DNA from 2 places in the Chromohalobacter sp. genome. Region 2 is predicted to be linked to the other one. Evidence: predicted binding sites of a transcription regulator. Region 2 holds the regulator's gene; the other holds the start of a gene.
The links. Region 2 encodes PhoB, which activates phosphate uptake and scavenging genes when phosphate is short. Its sites were predicted from a motif close to TGTCATANNNNTGTCANA; they were not measured.
Positions count from the first base shown of each region.

Region 1: a site for PhoB is predicted at 1,919-1,936, ahead of ABGX75_RS07840 (DUF6482 family protein). Genes of this name have one in related genera too.

Region 1 is NZ_JBDOOX010000009.1:170,357-180,155, reverse strand. It holds gene ABGX75_RS07845 (cryptochrome/photolyase family protein) at 1-1,408, shown strand, start outside; gene ABGX75_RS07840 (DUF6482 family protein) at 1,541-1,843, opposite strand; gene ABGX75_RS07835 (bifunctional diguanylate cyclase/phosphodiesterase) at 2,045-3,829, opposite strand; gene ABGX75_RS07830 (hypothetical protein) at 3,928-4,227, opposite strand; gene dnaB (replicative DNA helicase) at 4,295-5,683, opposite strand; gene rplI (50S ribosomal protein L9) at 5,882-6,328, opposite strand; gene ABGX75_RS07815 (hypothetical protein) at 6,344-7,195, opposite strand; gene rpsR (30S ribosomal protein S18) at 7,214-7,441, opposite strand; gene rpsF (30S ribosomal protein S6) at 7,464-7,871, opposite strand; gene rlmB (23S rRNA (guanosine(2251)-2'-O)-methyltransferase RlmB) at 8,054-8,839, opposite strand; gene rnr (ribonuclease R) at 8,867-9,799, opposite strand, start outside.
Region 2 is NZ_JBDOOX010000003.1:317,023-326,821, forward strand. It holds gene ABGX75_RS02455 (Hsp20/alpha crystallin family protein) at 1-226, shown strand, start outside; gene phoR (phosphate regulon sensor histidine kinase PhoR) at 411-1,730, opposite strand; gene phoB (phosphate regulon transcriptional regulator PhoB) at 1,734-2,423, opposite strand; gene ubiA (4-hydroxybenzoate octaprenyltransferase) at 2,525-3,421, opposite strand; gene ABGX75_RS02475 (chorismate lyase) at 3,485-4,036, opposite strand; gene ABGX75_RS02480 (FAD-dependent oxidoreductase) at 4,175-5,335, shown strand; gene ABGX75_RS02485 (HU family DNA-binding protein) at 5,484-5,756, shown strand; gene ABGX75_RS02490 (hypothetical protein) at 5,845-6,204, shown strand; gene yccS (YccS family putative transporter) at 6,353-8,554, shown strand; gene ABGX75_RS02500 (hypothetical protein) at 8,672-9,112, shown strand; gene recG (ATP-dependent DNA helicase RecG) at 9,144-9,799, opposite strand, start outside.

The DNA.
Region 1 (9,799 bases), on a different contig from region 2:
ACATTTCGCCGCCGAGCTGCGTCAGCGGGGGTATCGCGTGCATTATTCGACCCTCGACGATCCCGACAACCGGCACTCGCTGATCGCAGAGGCGGAACGTCTGGCAAAACGGCACGGCTGCGACGAGATTCACGTGACCCGGCCGGGAGAGTGGCGTCTGCTGAAGGCCATGGAGGCGCGGCAGACGCAGGATCGAACGCCACGCTGGCGCATCGTCGAAGACACCCGGTTCTTCTGCTCCCACCGCGATTTCGATGCCTGGATGGAAGGCCGCAAACGGCCACGCATGGAGGACTTCTATCGCATGCTGCGTCGACGCACCGGGCTGCTCATGGACGGCAACGCACCGGTCGGCGGGCAGTGGAATTTCGACCGCGACAATCGTGCTCCCATCGATGACGCGCCATCCCCACCCTCGCCGCCTCGCCATCGCCAGGATGCCGTCACCCGGGAGGTGCTGGCACTCGTCGAGAAACGCTTCGCCGATCACGTCGGACGCCTGGAGGGCTTCAACTGGCCCGTCACCCGACGCCAGGCCCTTGCCGATCTGCGCCACTTCGTCGCCCGGGCCTTGCCGGCGTTCGGCACCTACCAGGATGCCATCAGCGATACGGCGCCCTATCTCTTTCACTCCAGGCTCTCCGCTGCACTCAATATCGGCCTGCTGTCCCCCGGCGAGGTATGCGAGGCGGCACAGGACGCCTGGCAAGGTGGCGAGGCGCCACTCAACGCCGTGGAGGGCTTCATTCGCCAGATACTGGGGTGGCGGGAATACGTTCGCGGCATCTATTGGCACCGTATGCCCGCCTACAAGCGCGAGAACCAGCTCGGCGCCACCCGCGGGCTTCCCCGGTGCTACTGGGACGGCGATACCGACCTGCGCTGCCTGCAGCGCGCCATCGAAATGACCCACGACAATGCCTATGCGCATCACATCCAGCGCCTGATGGTCACGGGCAACTTCGCGCTGCTCTGCGACGTTCGCCCCGCGGCCTTGTGCGATTGGTACCTCGCGGTCTACGCCGACGCCTGCGAATGGGTCGAGCTGCCCAATACGCTGGGCATGGTGCTGCACGCCGACGGCGGCTACCTGGGCTCCAAGCCCTATTGCGCCTCGGGCAAGTATATCGACCGCATGTCGGATCACTGCGCCCAATGTCGCTACGACCCGCGCCAGAGCGTGGGCGAGAACGCCTGCCCCTTCAACGCCTTGTACTGGCGCTTCCTGGAGCATCATGCCGACCAGCTCGCCGACAATCCCCGCATGCGGGTCATATACGGCACGCTCGACAAGATGTCGGCGCACAAGCGCCAGGCGTTACGCCAACAGGCGGACACGTTTCTCGACTCGCTGACATGGACGCCACCTTACGGGCAAGGCCAGCATGCAAGCGACTACGGCGAGTGAACTTCGAGGGGAGGAAAATGCCCGGTGCCTCGGCACCCAGGCCCCGGCATGTCGCCGGGCGGATAAGGGAAACGCAACGTGGGGTGAATGAGGCCGTCGCAACGGCAGCGTGGAGTGCAGTCGCCTATGGGGTCAAAACACCAGCGGCATGCGTGAGGTCAATGGCGACTGGTAATTCGGTTCGCGGCCGATGGCCTCGTCATGGGCGACCCACTGCACGAGATAGGCGCGGTGAACGCCGGCGCGCTTGAGCTCGGCATAGACGTCGTCCAGGGCACGAAACAGCATCGGCTTGCCGCCACGTGTCAGCGGATGGTGCTGACCTTCGACGTCTTCCACGTCGACCCGGTACAAGCGGCTCCCCGCGTGGCTGATGACGCGAATTTCGAAATTGTCCTTCTCTTGCACGAAGTGCTTGAGTTCCTTGATATCCATGTTGCCTCCTGTGGCAGGTAATGATGATGCTTGTCCATCGTGCATCCACGATGCACGCTCAGCGTGACGGTTCTCGATGACAAGAATGTGTCGATGCGCGATGTATCCATGAGTATGGAACGGAACGCGCGGCGCGTCTTGCCGGACGCACCACTGATGACACGAACCTTGACGACGATGCGGGATGCTTCCTCTCCGACATCACGACGCGGCGAAGGTTTCTCCCCGCATGCGCACGACCAGGCGGCCATTCTCGGTACGCTTGGCACTTTGCTTGAGCGGTCCCCAGCAATCGCCGAAACTCTGGGGGGCCAGCCCGCCCGGCACGTTCAAGGCCGCCACCGTGAGCCGCGGCAGCGGAAAGAAGCGTTGTTGCCCGAAGCGGTCCTGTGCGGTGAAACCGCCCTCCTCGACCACGGCAGCCGGCACCCGCGAGGCGACACGCGCCGAAAACTCCGCTTGAATCGCCGCCAGGAAACGCTGCAGCCGTTCTCGAGGCGCCAATAACAGCACGAAGTCATCGCCGCCCAGATGCCCCAGGAAATCATGCGCCCCCTTGGCCTCGCCCAGCGTGCCGGCGACATCCAGCAACACCTGGTCGCCCAGGGCATACCCGAAGCGGTCGTTGAACGGCTTGAAGTGATCGAGGTCGAGATAGCAGGCCACGAAGGATTTCCGCGAACGAACGAAGGCATCCAGCGCCGCACGCACGGGCGCATTGCCCGGCAATTGCGTCAAGGGATTGGCCTGACGCGCGATCGCCACCTTCTGCTCGGTGATCTGCTGCAGCAATGCCACGATCTGTCCCATGCCCACGTAGCGGCCGCGCTGGGTGACGACGAAAGGCTCGGCGCGCTGGTCGCTGTCGCGTCCCGTCACCTTGCGCGATACCTGGTCGAGGGGCTCCGTGACCTCGACGCACAGCGGCGCCACGTGCATCGCGCTGGTCACGGGGTCGCGACCGTGCAGGTCGAAGCCGAAGCGCTTGCCCACCAGCGCCATCACCGCTTCACGCGTCAAGACGCCGATGGGCATTTCCTGGTCGTCCACCACGGCCATCGCTGCCACGTCCGGCGCGGCACTGAAGCGTTCGCTCGCTTCGGCGACGGTCACCGTCATGGCGAGCGCAGGCTGCCACTTGCAGACATGTCGCGCCACACACTCCTGCAGCGGGCTTTCTTGCCGTGCGGCCAGCTGGGCAAGGCGCTCGTTCAACTCAAGACGCGTGGCTTTCGGTGTCGGCGACGGCCGCGCGAACAACCAGCCTTGATAGTAATCCGCCCCCAGTGCATGCAGGCAATCGAGCTCTTCTTCCCGCTCCACGCCTTCGGCGATGACACGCGACCCCATGCCATGGGCAACGTCCAGAAACGCCCTCACGAACCGGCGTTTGACGCGATCGCGATCCAGCTCGCTGACGAAATGTCGATCGAGCTTGACGAAGTCGGGGCGAATCTGTGACCACAGACGCAGGCTGGCATACCCCTCGCCCAGATCGTCCAGCGCGATCGTGAAGCCCATCGATTGATAGTGACGCACGGCTTCCGCCATGAGATCGGGATCGATGCCCGGGGACTGCTCGGTGAGCTCTATCACCAAGCGATGCGGCGGAATGCCGAGTCGCGTCAACAGGCGCAGGGTTTCGCCACTGCGGTGTTTTGGATCGAGCAGGACTTCCGGCGACACGTTGATGAACAACAGTTCATCGAGCTCCTGGTCGGCCCAGGCCGTGATCGCACGATGACGGCATACCGCTTCGAGCGGGGCGAGCAGCGACTGCTTGCGTGCCGCCTCGAACATGGTCAGCGGATGCGCGTATACGGTATCGCGCGGGCCACGCGACAATGCCTCGTAGGCGAAGACACGCCCCGACCGAATGGCCACGATCGGCTGAAAATGGACGTCGATACGCCCTTCCCGCACGATGGCCGACAGACTCGGATCGGTCGCCTCGGTAGTGGAAGCTGGAGGGCACGGATGGGTCATGGCCCCATTAGGCCAATTCCCCATGACGTTCATGTGACACCGGCCATGCCGAGGCGCGCGCCGACCGCGCCGCCTCGACACCCAGCCGGATCAGCGCATCACGAATCGCGCTGGTAGGTGGAAGGGTCGATCGCTACGCCCAGCGAGTTGCGGTCGACCCAGTTGCCCGCGCGGGTTTCCTTGTAGCGGAAGACCACACGATCGCCCACCGAGACAGGCAGCTCGGCGTCCTCGGTCTGATAACTATAGGTGGTACCGTCGACGACCAGGGTATAACGGTAGAGATCGGGCATCCCCAACCACTCCTTGAACGGCCCTTCACGCTCGACGCTTTCCAGTTGGCCACGCCCCTCGAGTTTCGGGGTCCGCTTCTTGCCACGTTGAAATCCGCTCGCCATCTCCCCTCCTGTTCACTTGCGGGTCGGGCATTATAAGGCATACCCCGTGCATTTGCCCGCGCCGTCGTCACTCGCCCATGTGCTGGCCGTAACTATCCGGCGCGAGGTCCTCGAAGCGGGTGTACTTGCCGATGAAGGCCATGTGCACGGCACCGATCGGCCCGTTACGCTGCTTGCCGATGATCAACTCGGCCAACCCCTTGTTGTCGGGATTGTCTGGATTATAGACCTCGTCGCGATACACGAAGGCAATGAGGTCGGCATCCTGCTCGATGGCCCCCGACTCGCGCAGGTCGGACATCACCGGACGCTTGTTGGGACGCTGCTCCAGCGAGCGGTTGAGCTGCGAGAGAGCCACCACCGGGCAATTGAACTCCTTGGCCAGGGCCTTGAGCGAGCGCGAAATTTCCGAGATCTCGCCGGTGCGGTTCTCGGAGAATCCCGGAATCTGCATGAGCTGAAGATAGTCGATCATGATCAGCCCGATGTTGCCGTGCTCGCGTGCCAGACGCCGCGTCCGCGCCCGCATCTCGTTGGGCGAGAGGCCGGCAGTGTCGTCGATGAACAACTGCTTGTCCTTGAGCAGGTTGACCGCCGAGGTCAGACGTGGCCAATCCTCGTCCTCGAGCTGGCCGGTACGCACTCGGGTCTGGTCGATGCGTCCCAGCGACGAGAGCATGCGCAGCATCAGGGCATCGGCGGGCATCTCCATGGAAAACACCACCACCGGCTTGTCGCTGGAAATGACCGCATGCTCGACCACGTTCATGGCGAACGTCGTCTTGCCCATCGACGGCCGGCCGGCGATGATCACCAGGTCAGACGGCTGCAGCCCCGAGGTCATCTCGTCGAGATCCCGGAAGCCGGTCGACAGGCCGGTCATCTCACCCTGCATGTTGAACAGTTCGTCGATGCGATCGACGGCCTTGCTGAGCAGATCGCTCATGCCGATCGCACCGCCGGTCTTGGGACGATCCTCGCTGATCTGGAAGACCAGACGCTCGGCTTCGTTGACCAGTTCATCGGCGGGACGCCCCTGCGGCGCGAACGCCCCGTCGGCGATCTGATGAGCGGCCTGTATCAGCTTGCGCAGGGTCGCCCGCTCGCGAACGATATCGGTATAGGCGCGGATGTTGCTCGCCGAAGGCGTGTTGCGTGCCAGTTCGGCCAGATACGCCAGACCGCCGACGCTTTCCAGTTGGTCGCGATTTTCCAGCGCTTCGGACAGCGTGACCACGTCGAGCGGATGGCCCGCATCGGCGAGCTGGGCCATGGCGTTGAAGATCAGTCGATGCTCGTAGCGATAGAAATCGTCGGCCGAGAGACGCTCCGAGACGGTATCCCAGGCGCTGTTCTCCAGCATCAGCCCCCCCAGTACCGACTGCTCGGCCTCCAGGGAGTGCGGCGGTACCTTGAGGGCAGCGGTTTCCTGGTCGTGCTCGACGTATTCGCTCATGCTCGTTTCCTGACCGGTCGGTATCGAAGGCCGGCGAACGGGATACGCTCACCGTCTCGGCCACTGATATGATGCCGCGACGTCATTGCCGTTGCACCCTCGAAAGCGCATCCGTGGCATACGCCGCCCTGGCACAAAAAGGGCGCGAAGGTTTCCCTTCGCGCCCCCATTCCGGCATGTCGCCTGGCGGTATGGCGCTTACTCGGCCACGACCACGATGCGAACGCTGGAGGTGACTTCCGCGTGCAGCTGCAGCGTAATGTCGTATTCGCCCGTCTTGCGAATCGGGCCTTCCGGCATGCGCACTTCGCTCTTGACCACGTCGAGACCCGCCTGGGTCAGGGCGTCGGCCAGGTCACGCGGACCGATCGAGCCGAACAGCTTGCCTTCGTCACCCGCCTTGGCGACCAGTGACAGTTCGATCTCGGAAAGCTGCGCGGCGCGCGCTTCGGCTTCGGCCTTGCGTTCGGCGGCTTGCGCTTCGAGCTCGGCACGCTGCGCTTCGAAAGCGGCAACGTTTTCCTTGGTGGCCGGCACGGCGAGGCCGTAGGGCACCAGGTAGTTACGGCCGTAACCGGCCTTGACGGCGACTTGATCACCCAAGTTGCCCAGCTTGCCAATCTTGTCGAGCAGAATGACGTCCATCTCGTTAACCTCTCATCAGTGGTTGCGGGCCAGGCGTGCGCGGAAATCCGCAAAAGTATCGACAACGGCCAGCAACAGCACAATCAGAATCGTGGGCCAGGTCGTCAGCAGCAGTGCATAAAAGCCGACCAACCAGAACCCGCTCATCCCCTTCATTCCAATCCAGCCATGGACCAGTGCGACTCCCGCGACCAGAAGCGGCACCCAGACCAGCATGGTCGCCATCGGCATGGCGAACACGAGTCCCAGCACCCCCACGCCGACCAGCAGCAGCAACTCCTTGGCACTCAGGCGCAGTGCGTGGAACTCTTCACGAAAGCCCCCCGGATTGTACAATCCGGCTTGCCAGCTTCGCGCCAGTGCCAGACAGGCAATCGCCGCGAGCAGCACGACCAGTCCGGTAATCCCGCTGATCAGCATCCCCGCGAGTTGCTCGGTGGAAACGCCCTGCGCGCTCAACTCGGTGAGCATGCCATCGACTTCCGCCGAGTTCTGGCGTACCTGCTCGAGCATCGGTCCCGCGCCGCCCGGCGGCAGGAAGATGCCGATCTGGACCAGCACCGCGCATACCAGGGTGCCGGCAATCAGCGTGTCCCCCCAGCGCAGCCGAGCGCGCAGGATGGTCGCCATCAACGTCACCAGCAACACGCTGGCGAGCGGGACGGCATCCCCCTGCATCCACCACCAGCCGGCCGGTAGCGCGGCGGCGATCAGCACCGGAAGCCCGGGGCCCAGGCCACGCCGCAATGTTACCAGTGCGGCCACGGCGGCACTCAGCCAGAACAGCCAGGGAATCAACGCCGCAATCAGGGCCGTGACAGCCGCTTGCGGCGTACCGCGCATTACCCAACGGGCCAGTGCCAGCATCGCGCGAGTCGCCTCGTCTTACTGGTGGCTGTCGGTATAGGGCAGCAGCGCCAGGTAGCGAGCGCGCTTGATGGCCGTGGACAGCTGACGCTGGTAACGAGCCTTGGTACCGGTGATGCGGCTGGGCACGATCTTGCCGGTTTCGGTGATGTAGGACTTGAGTGTATCGATGTCCTTGTAATCGATGTACTTCACGCCTTCGGCGGTGAAGCGGCAGAACTTACGGCGACGGAAAAAGCGTGCCATGGGTTATCCTCCAGAGATCGGATCAGTTGGCTTCGGCGTCAGCGGGGGCTTCTTCGTTGCGCTCGGTGCGCGGCCGCTCGCTTTTCTCTTCACGACGACGCGGCTTTTCTTCAGCCGGCTTCATCATCGGAGACGCTTCGGTGATCGCCTCTTTGCAACGCACCACCAGGCTGCGGATGATGGCATCGTTGAAACGGAAGATGTTCTCGATCTCGTCGAGAGTCTCGCCGCTGCACTCGATGTTCATCAGCACGTAGTGGGCCTTGTGGATCTTGTTGATCGGGTAGGCCAGGTGACGGCGACCCCAATCTTCCAGACGATGCACGGTACCGCCGTTCTCGGTGACGAGCCCGGTATAGCGCTCGACCATGGCCGGCACCTGCTCGCTCTGATCCGGGTGGACCATGAACACGATTTCGTAATGACGCATGATAGCTCCTTACGGTTTGACAGCTTCCACGGGGCCCGTGCCTTTCGAGGGCCGCGAGAAGCAAGGAGAAAAGTCTCGGTGTCTCCAGGGCACGCGCAAGCGACGCCCGGAGAACCGCACAATTGTAGTGATCGCCCCTCGTGCTTGCAACTCGTCTCGCACGAAGGGCTACATGGCCGACGTCACGAGGACTGACGCTGGCGAACGGCCTCGAACAGGCAGACCCCGGTGGCAACCGACACGTTGAGACTGGAAACGCTGCCGGCCATGGGCAGCTTGGCGAGCAGGTCACAGGCATCGCGGGTCAGGCGGCGCATGCCCTTGCCCTCGGCGCCCATGACCACTGCCAGCGGCCCGGCCAGATCGATGTCGTACAGGCACTGCGCCGATTCGCCGGCGGTACCCACGATCCAGACCCCATGAGTCTTGAGCCGACCCATGGCCCGCGCCAGGTTGGTGACTTGATAGACGGGCGTGACATCGGCGGCACCGCAGGCGACCTTGCGGACCGTGGCATTGAGCGGCGCGGCCTTGTCCTTGGGCACGATGACGCCATGCGCGCCCGCCGCATCCGCGCTGCGAAGACAGGCACCGAAATTATGCGGGTCGGTCACCCCGTCGAGGATCAGCAGCAAGGGCGGCGACGATTGCTGCCAGGCGCCGAGGCGAAACCATAACGCCTCCTCGCTTTCGGCCTGCAGCGGCGGCGCGAAGGCGATCACCCCCTGATGCACGGCGCCTCTGGCCACGCCATCGAGCGTCTCGCGGGCCACGCCGGCGCACTTGACGCCCGCCTGCCGCGCCAGCGCCACCAGCGCTTCCAGGCGCGCTTCGGCGCGCCCCTCCTGGATCCACAGCTCGCGCGGCGGCTGGCCACGCTCGAACAAGGCACGCACGGCATGTACGCCGTAGACGGCATCCAGACCTTCGGGCGTCGCGACGCGCGCCCGGGACGGCTTACCTTTCATGAGGCCTCACTTTCCGGTGTCCGGCGCTCATCCGCGCTTGTCTCCCTTGCCACGCCGAGAACGCCGGCGCGGCTTGCCGTCGCGCGATTTCTTGGCGGCATTGCCGTCCTGCCCGGCCCCCTGCTTGCCCTGTGTCGACGCACCGCCAGACGCCGGCTTCTTGCGGCCGCGGTTGGAGCGATGCGGGCGTGGCTTGTCGTCGGCCAGTTCGAAGTCGATCTTGCGCTCGTCCAGGTCGACGCGTGCCACCTGCACGGTCACGCCATCGCCGAGGCGATAGGACATGCCGCTGCGCTCCCCCTTGAGGCGATGCTTTTCCGCCTCGTAGTGGTAGTAGTCGGACGGCAGTGATGTGACGTGCACCAGCCCTTCCACATAGACATCGTCGAGGCGCACGAAGACGCCGAACTGCGTCACCGAGGCAATGGTGCCGTCGAAGATCTCGCCGAGCTTGTCGGACATGAACTCGCACTTCAGCCAATCCTCGACGTCGCGTGTCGCGTCGTCGGCGCGCCGCTCGGTCATCGAGCAATGCTCGCCGAGTTCGAGCATCTGCTCGAAGGTGTACGGCGCCCACTTGCTGGGCGGCTCCACCGGCGCACCCTCGGCACGCAGTACGGTATTGGTCTGGCGCGGACCTCGAATCACCGAGCGGATGGCGCGATGCACGAGCAGGTCCGGATAGCGGCGAATCGGCGAAGTGAAATGCGCATAAGCCGGATAGGCCAGACCGAAGTGGCCGTCGTTCTGCGGCGAATAGACCGCGCGGCTCATCGAGCGCAGCATTACCGTCTGGATGACGTCGGCATCGGGCCGTCCCTTGATCGTCTCGGCAAGGTCGCGATAGTCCTGCGGCGTCGGATCGTCGCCGCCGCCCAGCGACAGCCCCAGCTCGTTGAGGAACAGGCGCAGCTTGTCCAGGCGCTCCGGCGAGGGCTTCTCGTGGATACGATACAGCGC
Region 2 (9,799 bases):
CAACAACGTGCTGAGCCTGGAAGGCGACATAGCCTTGAACATGCCGGAAGGACTGAGTGCGTTGCATGCCGAGGTCCGCGGACAACGGTTCGCGCGGCGTTTCAATCTCAGCCACGAGATAGATGGCGATGCCATTACGGCCACTATCGTCAATGGTGTCTTGACGCTGACGCTGCCCAAGAAGGATAGCCATCGCACTCGGCGTATCGAAGTTCAGGCGGCATGAGTAGCAGCGCCAGTACGATGGATGGTGCCAGATGTGACCGATCGTCCATCCTGGCCCGGTCGACGTGACGAGTGCCCACATGCGCGTGGGCACTCTTTTTTCTCCCGCCGCTTTTTTCTCCATCCGACCGTGACGGAGGGAGCCGAGCGCCTTTCCAGAAGCGGGCGATGCCGCACCTAAAAGACTAGTCGCCGCCCACGGCACGGCGTTCGGCAGGGGCGGCATTCAGCCGTGCGGCGGGAAACACGCATCGAAAGAGCGCACCCTGGCCGGGGTGGCTGTCGATATCGAGGTGCGCGTCGTGGCGCAGCAGGACGTGCTTGACGATGGCCAGGCCCAGGCCGGTGCCGCCGTTGGCGGCGCTGCGCCCCTTGTCGACGCGGTAGAAACGCTCGGTGAGGCGTGGCAGGTGTACCGGGTCGATCCCTTCGCCGTCGTCCTCGACCTCGACCGCGGCACCCTCCTTCCAGGCTTTCCAGCGCAACGTGACGGTGCTGCCCGACGGCGTGTATCGCACGGCGTTGAAGACCAGGTTGGAAACGGCGCTGCGTATCTCGCCATCGGCGCCCAGCAGATGGCGGTCGTCGTCGATTTCCAGGCGCACGTCATGACTGCCGTTGCAGAGTGCGGCGGCATCGTCGCGAATGTTCGCCAGCAGCGCGGCCATGTCCAGCGGTACCGGATCGTCACGGGTCTGGTCGGTTTCCAGCTTCGACAGCAACAGCAGATCCTCGACCAGTCGCTGCATGCGTTGCGACTGCTCCTGCATCTGTCCGAGACCCCGTTGCCAGCGGGGCGGTAATTGATCGGCGTTGTCGAGGTAGGTTTCCAGATAGCCGGTGAGCACGGTGAGCGGCGTGCGCAGTTCGTGGGAAACGTTGGCGACGAAGTCGCGCCGCATTTCTTCCAGGCGATGCAGTCGCGAGATGTCGCGGGCCATGACCAGGCGCTCGTTGTCGCCGAACAACGTGATTTGATACTGCAGCGTCACGTCATCGCGCAAGGGCGATGCCAGGGTGAGCGGTTCGCGGTAATCGCGGGCGTTGAAGTAGGCCACGAAGCGCGGGTCCCGCAGGAAGTTGGTGATGTGCTGGCCGCGGTCGTGGGGCGATTGAAAGCCGAGCATCTGCGTGGCGGCGGTGTTCCACCACTCCAGATCGCCATGGCCGTCGAGCATGACCACGGCATCGCGCATCGCCTCGCAGGAGTCCTGCACGCGCCGGATGATGTCGCGCAGGCGTGCCTGGGATTGGCGCTGCGTCTTCTGATACTTGTAGAGGCGGTCGAACAGATCGCCCCAGACGCCGGCCCCGACGGGGGGTGTCTCGTGGGGGTGCTGGGTCAGCCAGACGTACAGGGCACGCAAATGGCGCAGATGCAGATACACGTAGAGGCCCAGGCCGGCGGCCAGCCCCCAGCCGGGCTCGCCGAGCAGCCAGCCCAGAGCACCGAGTCCGACGACCAGGTACGCCAGTCGCCACAGTTCGTTGGTCCAATAGTGCACGCGCTAGTCCTTGGCGGAGAAGCGATAACCGGTGCCGCGTACCGTCTGGATGAGATGCTGATGGGCCTCGCCGAGCGCCTTGCGCAGGCGGCGGATGTGCACGTCGACGGTGCGCTCCTCGACGTAGACATTGCCACCCCAGACCTGATCGAGCAACTGGCTACGCGTGTAGGCCCGCTCCTGATGGGTCATGAAGAACTGCAAGAGCCGATACTCGGTGGGGCCTACATCCAGTGCCTGGCCGTTGGCGCTGACCCGATGGCTGACCGGATCGAGGAGCAGGCCCTCGATCTCCACCGGGTCCTCCACGCCCTTGGGAGTCGTGCGGCGCAGCACGGCCTTGAGGCGTGCCACCAACTCCCGCGGCGAGAAGGGCTTGGTGATGTAGTCGTCGGCGCCGGCTTCCAGCCCCTGGATCTTGTTGTCTTCCTCGCTCTTGGCGGTGAGCAGGATGATCGGCAATTCGGCAGTGGCGGTATCGCGCTTGAGACGCCGCGCCAGTTCGATGCCGCTGGTGCCGGGCATCATCCAGTCGAGCAGCAACAGGTCGGGTTGGTCGTCGACCACCATGGCATGTGCCGCCTGAGCGTTGTCGGCTTCCAGCACACGGTAGTCGGCCATTTCCAGCGCCACCGCGATCATTTCGCGGATGGACGCTTCGTCATCGACGATGAGCACGGTCTTGGCGGTCATGGGCGTAGGCCTCTTGCGGATCGCGATGGCGCGAATCACTCATGAATGACATCAGCATGACGATTACAACGCGCTAATGTGACAACTTCGTGACACGCGATCTACAGCATAGGCCATAGCGACAAGGCGATGCCCGCGAAGACCACCAGACCGGCCCAATGATTGTTGAGAAAGGCCCGGAAGCAATGGTCGCGTTCGCGATGGCGGATCAGGCGGTGCTGGAAGACGAAGATCGCCCCCATCGCAGCCAGCCCCAGCCAGAAGAAGCCTCCCAGCGCCAGGCGCAGGCCGACCCAGGCCAGCAGCAGCAGGGTCAGCGCCTGCAGCAGTCCGATCATCAGGCGGTCGGCGCGCCCGAACAGCACCGCCGTGGACTTGATGCCGACCTTCAGGTCGTCATCGCGGTCGACCATGGCATATTCGGTATCGTAGGCCACCGTCCAGGCCACGTTGGCGGCGAGCAGTAGCCAGGCTTCCAGCGGTACCTGGCGTTGAATGGCCATGAACGCCATGGGGATCCCCCACGAGAAGGCAGCCCCCAGCACTACCTGGGGGAAGTGCGTATAGCGTTTCATGAACGGGTAGGTGGCCGCCAGGGCCAGTGCCGCGAAGGACAGCAGCACGGTTGGCAGATTGGTCAGGCAGACCAGGCCGAAGGCAATGATCACCAGGCCCGCGAAGAGCACCTTGGCTTCTTTCTCGGTGATGCGTCCGGTAGCCAGTGGCCGGTCGCGGGTACGCTTGACGTGCCCATCGAAATGGCGATCGGCGTAGTCGTTGACCACGCAACCGGCGGCGCGCATCACGTACACGCCGATGACGAAGATCAGCAGCGTACCGCGTTCGGGGATACCCTCGGCCGCCAGCCACAGCGCCCACAACGTCGGCCACATCAGCAGCCAGGTGCCGATGGGGCGGTCGAGTCGTGTCAAGCGCAGAAAGTCCGGCACGCGGGCCAGGCCGCTGGGGTGCGCGGCATCGGATGAGTCGGCGGACATCGGGCTCTCCTATGACAACGTGGCTGTGAAAAGCAACGTGGCTGTGTAACGTGAGCGGCCAGCTTAGCGCGATGGCAGCGAGAGGTCAGCGGCCATCGCGGCGAGAAAGAATTCCTGGACGAGAATCCTGGTTCTGCCCACGCGCAGGAGCGAGCGCCGCCCCCAGGGGCCGGCGTCTCCTCGCCAGGCGTCCAGCCCCGTCATGGCCGGCGCACGGATCGCTTCGATGGGGCCGCGCTCGAGGTTAGGTTGCCGAAATAGCCAACTGCCCAGCGAACGCTCTCCCAGCGTGCATAGCCGTGCGCCGGACAGTCCCTCCAGCGGTGCCACGGAACGGGCCGCAACCCAGGAGGCATTGCCCAGCCGCAACAGGACTTCCCGGTGCCAGACGTGCGTGCGGTGCGGCAGCCCCAGTGCCTGGGCTTCGTCGAGGCGTGGCCTGGTCACGCCCTGGGTGAGCAGACGCACCGAGAATGGACGGGGGCTGGCGATGCGCAAGCGCGCGGTCAGTGAATCGCGAGAGGCCACCCAGGGCCACCAGTCGGGGCTCATTCGAGGACGCTGCGCGGCGATGGGCAGCCAGTGCGGCCAGCCTGGGAAGCGGTCAGGAGACATGAGAGCGATGGCTTAGAAAAGAAAGATGTTAGTGTAACATGCGCAGCTTACGCGCTTTTTCGGCGTTCGAGCGATAGCCCGCCACGCCGGGTGTGGATATGTCATTACCATGAGCTTGTCATCAGTGCGTGAGGCGTTATGAGCGATCCTCTGATCATCGTCGGCAGCGGCATGGCCGGTATGGGCCTGGCGCGCCAGGTGCGCGCCCGCGATGCACGGCGTGCCATCACCCTGATCACCGCCGATAGCGGTGACGAATACTCGAAACCGCTGCTGTCCACGGGCTTCGCCAAGCATTTGCCGCCTGCACGGCTGGCGATGCGTTCCCCTCTCGAGGTCGCCGAGGCGCTGTCGGCGGTGGTGCGTACGCATACCCGGGTCGAGGCCATCGATCCTCGCGAGCGCACGCTTGGCATAGGCGCGGAACGCCTCGCCTACGGCGACCTCGTGCTGGCCACCGGTGCCGCACCCAGCGTCCCCTTCACGTGGGACGCTGCCTTGCACGATCGCGTATTCACCATCAACGACCTCGACGACTATCGCGGCTTTCATGCCGCGTTGTCGCGCCTGGGACCGGGGGCGCGCGTGGCCATCGTCGGTGCCGGCCTGGTGGGGTGCGAATTCGCCAACGACTTGCTGGCCGGAGGACATCGCATTGCCCTGGTCGCGCCCGAAGCGGCACCGCTGGCGCGCCTGCTGCCGCCGGCCCTGGGCCGCGTGCTGGGCGGTGCGATGCACGACGCCGGCATCGACATGCGGCTGGGACGCACCGTTGCGAGCCTGCAGCGCGATGGCGAGGCGGTGGCACTGACGCTCGATGACGGCGATACCTTGCCCGCCGACCTCGTGCTGATCGCCACCGGGCTCATGCCGCGCACCGAGCTTGCCGATGCCGCCGGTCTCGAGACGTCGACCGCGGGCATCCAGACCGACCGTTACCTGGCGACTTCCGCGCCGCGTATCCATGCGTTGGGCGATTGCGCCTGTGTGGCGGGGCTCAATGCCATGTACGTTCAGCCGCTCCAGGCCAGCGCCAAGGCACTGGCGGCCACCTTGACCGGCACGCCGACGCCGGTGGCCTATGGTGCCTGGCCGGTGGTGGTCAAGACGCCGTTGTGCCCGGTGGTGGCCCTGCCGCCACGCCAGTCGCCGGCACGCTGGCGTATCGAAGGCGACGGCAGCGATTTCAGCGCCTTTGCCGAAGACGAAGCGGGGCGTTTATTAGGATTTGCGTTGACAGGGGGCTGCGTACGTCGGAAAGTCGAGCTGGCGCGGGCTGCCCCGCCGTTGCTACCCTAGCTGAAGTCGCCACGCCGGCGGTCGTCGGCTGGCGCCATCATGGGGATAGTGTCAGTACCGTGCCAATGGCGCGGTGCTCATTTCGACCACTGAAAAACAACAAGCGACATCATGGGTGTCGCGTTCGTTGCCAAACCAGGAGGGCTTTATGCGCAAGCCAGAACTCGCCGCGGCTATCGCCGAGCGTGCCGATCTTTCCAAAGACAAGGCCAGTCAGGTACTTAACGTCATTCTCGATGAAATCACAGGCACTGTGTCCAAGGGCCAGGATGTCTCGTTGATCGGCTTCGGTGCCTTCACCGTACGCGAGCGTGCCGCGCGTACCGGCAAGAATCCGCAGACCGGCAAGCCGTTGACCATTCCGGCGAGCAAGACCGTGGCCTTCAAGCCCGGCAAGGCGCTCAAGGACGCCGTGAAGTGAGTGAAGGCACGGAGCGTGCGTGCCATTGCATGGCCCGCGCTCCGTGCGATTTCTCCTTTCCCTTTTTCTTCCCCGTGGCAGGTAGCGCATGAAACTGCGTCTGATGCTGTGGTTGCTGGGCGTCATGCTCAAGCGTGCGCGCCGCCGCAATCCCCGTTTTCGCGACACCCTGGCGACCTTGCAGCGCTTCGACTGGGGGGTGGCCACCGAGGATCTCAGTCTCGCGCGGCATTACCGCATGCGTCCCGATGCGGTTACCGATGCGCCGGGATTGCCCATCGATCTCGACCTCGAACTGCGCTTTCGCGATGCCGCCTCCGGCGTTGCCTTCCTCAAGCGTCCCACGCCACATGCCTTCTTCGAGGGCCTGCGTAGCGGTCGCCTGCGGCTGGTCGGCGACTCGCGCGACCTGGAACGTCTGCAAGGATTGCTCAAGCACCTGCGCTAGCGACGGCTGGACGCGGCTGACGGTGGCGAGCGGTGCCCCTCGTCGAGTCGAGTTCGTTATACTAAGGTCGTAGGCGAGTTCTTCCGCCGCCAATGCTGCGTGGCGACATCGGCCACGCGACGTTCTTGCCATCGCCTTGTCGAGAGATATGCTGCCCACCTCGCTGACTCAACCGCTCAGACGCCTCTGGACCCTGGAGCCCTTCGCCTACAGCCTGCGTGTCTTCATCGCTCTGGCCGGTGCCATGGCGACGTGCTGGTACCTCGACGACATGGGCAAGCTGATCCCGCTGTTCCTGGGGATCATCGCCAGTGCTCTGGCGGAAACCGACGATACCTGGCAGGGGCGCCTGCAGGCGCTGTTGGTCACTCTGTTCTGTTTCGGCGTCGCGGCGCTGTCGGTGGAACTGACGTTTGCGCATCCGCTGGCGTTCGCGGTAGGACTCGGAGTGTCGAGCTTCGCCATGACCATGCTCGGCGCGGTGGGACAACGTTACGCGACCATTGCCACCGCGACATTGATCCTGGCCATCTACACCATGATCAGCCTGGAACAGCGCGGTGGCGTGGCTCTGGGCGAGCTATGGCGAGAGCCCTTGCTGCTGGTGGGCGGCGCGGCCTGGTATGGCGCGATCTCGGTGGTGTGGTGTGCGCTGTTCTCGCGACATCCCCTCAAGCTGAGTCTGGCTCAGGTCTTTCGTGAACTGGGTGTATACCTGAGTCTCAAGTCGGCGTTGTTCGAGCCCTTGCGCGGTCTGGACATCGAGCAGCGCCGCCTGGCGCTGGCCCGCCAGAATGGGCGTGTGGTGGCGGCGCTCAACCAGAGCAAGGAGATGATTTTCCGCCGCCTCGAGGGACAGCGCGGCGGGCGCAAGCTCAATCGCTACCTGCGCCTGTACTTCATTGCCCAGGACATTCACGAGCGGGCCAGCTCATCGCATTATCCGTATGGTGAACTGGCCGAGGCCTTCTTTCATCACGACATCCTGTTTCGCGCACAACGCCTGCTCGATCAGCAAGGGCGTACCTGCAAGGCGTTGAGCCGGGCGCTGCTTCTCGACCGTCCCTTCGATCACGGCCAAAGCGCCCAGGCGCTGGAAGATCTGAATGCCTCGCTGTCCCATCTGCGCGCCCAGCAGCGTGACGAATGGCGCGACCTGCTACGCTCGCTGGCGGCGCTGGCCGACAACCTGGCGACCCTGGAAGACAAGCTGGCGAGTGCCGACAACCCGGATGCGCGCGCCGACAACGAGGACAGCAGCCTTTTCGATCGCTCGCCGCGCGGGCTGGGAGACATCGCGGACCGCCTGCGCTCGCACCTGACCTTGTCGTCGCCGGTGTTTCGGCACGCGCTGCGCTTGAGCGTGACGCTGCTGGCGGGGTATGGCGTGCTGCACTGGATCCATCCCACCCAAGGCTACTGGATCCTGCTGACCAGCGTGTTCGTATGCCGCCCCAACTTCGGCGCCACCCGGCGGTTTCTGCGTCAGCGCATTCAGGGCACGGTGCTGGGGTTGATCGCGGGATGGGCGTTGATCACCTTGTTTCCCGCCGAGCCCATCCAGGCGCTGATCGCGGTAGCGGCCGGGGTGGCCTTCTTCGCCACTCGTGCACGTCATTACACGCTGGCGACGGCGGCGATCACGCTGATGGTGCTGTGTTGCTTCAATCAGGTCGGCGACGGGTTCGGGCTGATCTGGCCACGGTTGTTCGATACCTTGCTGGGGGCCGCGATCGCGGGCCTGGCGGTGCTGGTGATCCTGCCCGACTGGCAGGGACGCGGCCTGCATCGCCAGGCGGCCACGACGCTCGAGGCCAGTGCGGCCTATCTGCGTGCGATACTCGCGCAATACGCCCAGGGCAAGCGCGACGACCTCGCCTATCGGCTGGCGCGTCGCAATGCCCACAACGCCGATGCCACGCTGTCCACCTCGCTGGGCAACGTGTTGCTGGAGCCCGGACATTTCCGCAAGGACGCCGATCTCGGATTGCGCTTTCTGGTCCAGTCCCACACCTTGCTGGGATATCTCTCGGCCCTGGGCGCGCATCGCGGGGCGGCCGGTGCGGCGGGCGCCGACGATGCGGCGGTGATGGCGGCCGGTGAGGAAGTGGCCGATACCCTGGAGCACCTGGCCCGTCAACTGGCGGCGCGGGCGACTGTCGCGGTGCCGGAAGCGGCCCTGATGTCGCATGCCCGGGCGTTGGAAGCGGCGGCCGCCGAGGAAGCCGGCGACGAGCGCCGCCTGCTGCAGACCCAGCTGGCGCTGGTCAGCCGACAGCTCGTCGCGGTGGGCGAGTCGGCGGAACGGCTTTCTGCCCAGGCCTCTCGCGAACAAGGCGATCTGAAGTAAGTCATGACTAACCTTGGCCGAGACGGCGAGAAAACGTAACCGATAGTGCCGTCGAATCGCTCAAATAACAACAAAACGGTTACGTCGTATCGGGGCGAGACGCCTTACTGTGCAGGCATGGAAGATGCCAAGACTCAATTCGCCGCACGTCTGCGCGAGGCCATGCAACAGGCGGGTTATGCGCCCAAGCCGGCCATCCTGGAGCGTGAATTCAATCTGCGTAACCCGGGACGCCCGGTGACGCTGCACGGCGTGCGCCGCTGGTTGCGCGGCGAGACGCTGCCGACCCAGGAAAAGCTCGTGGTGCTCGCCGAGTGGCTGAAGGTGCCGCCGGAAGCCTTGCGTTTCGGTACGCAGGTACGTCATCGCATCCGCGAGAGCGAGCAGCTATGGGAAGCCTTGAGCTACCGCGAGCGCGAGACGCTGGAGGTTTTTGCCAGCCTGCCGCCCAGCCAGCGTGCGATCGCCCGCGAGGTCATCATGGCGCTGGCCAAGGCCGGCAAGTGGGAGCGGCAGGCGGGCCTCCAGACCGACGACGATGAACCGCCCTCATCCTGACGCGCCTTCCCACATGGCCGCGTCCATGACGTCATACCTGTCCGTAATGCCCGGCGTCTTCGCCCAGCCAGCGACGAATCAACGGCGTGGCCGCCTCGGGCGCCTCGTCGAGTAGCGCGCGTGCCAGGGGACTGATGGTGTCGAGCAGGTCGCGATCGCGCTCCAGGTCGGCGATCTTCATCTGCGCCAGGCCCGTCTGACGCGTGCCGAGTACCTCGCCGGGGCCGCGCAACTCGAGATCCTTCTCGGCGATGCGGAAGCCGTCGGTCGTGTCGCGCATCACCCCGAGCCGCTCGCGCGAATGGTGTGACAGCGGCGGATGATACAGCAGCACACAGAAGCTTTCGGTCGCGCCGCGTCCTACGCGGCCACGCAACTGATGCAGCTGCGACAGCCCCAGGCGCTCGGGATTCTCGATGATCATCAGGCTGGCGTTGGGCACGTCCACCCCGACCTCGATCACCGTGGTGGCGACCAGCAGATCGAGCTCGCCGGACGTGAAGGCGGCCATGACCTCGGCTTTCTCGCCGGCTTTCATGCGCCCGTGCACCAGGCCGACCGCCAGGTCGGGCAGAGCCTCGCCCAGGTGGGCATGGGTCGCCTCGGCGGCCTGGCACGTCAGTGCCTCGGACTCCTCGATCAGCGTGCATACCCAATAGGCTTGATGCCCCTCGGCGCAGGCGCGCC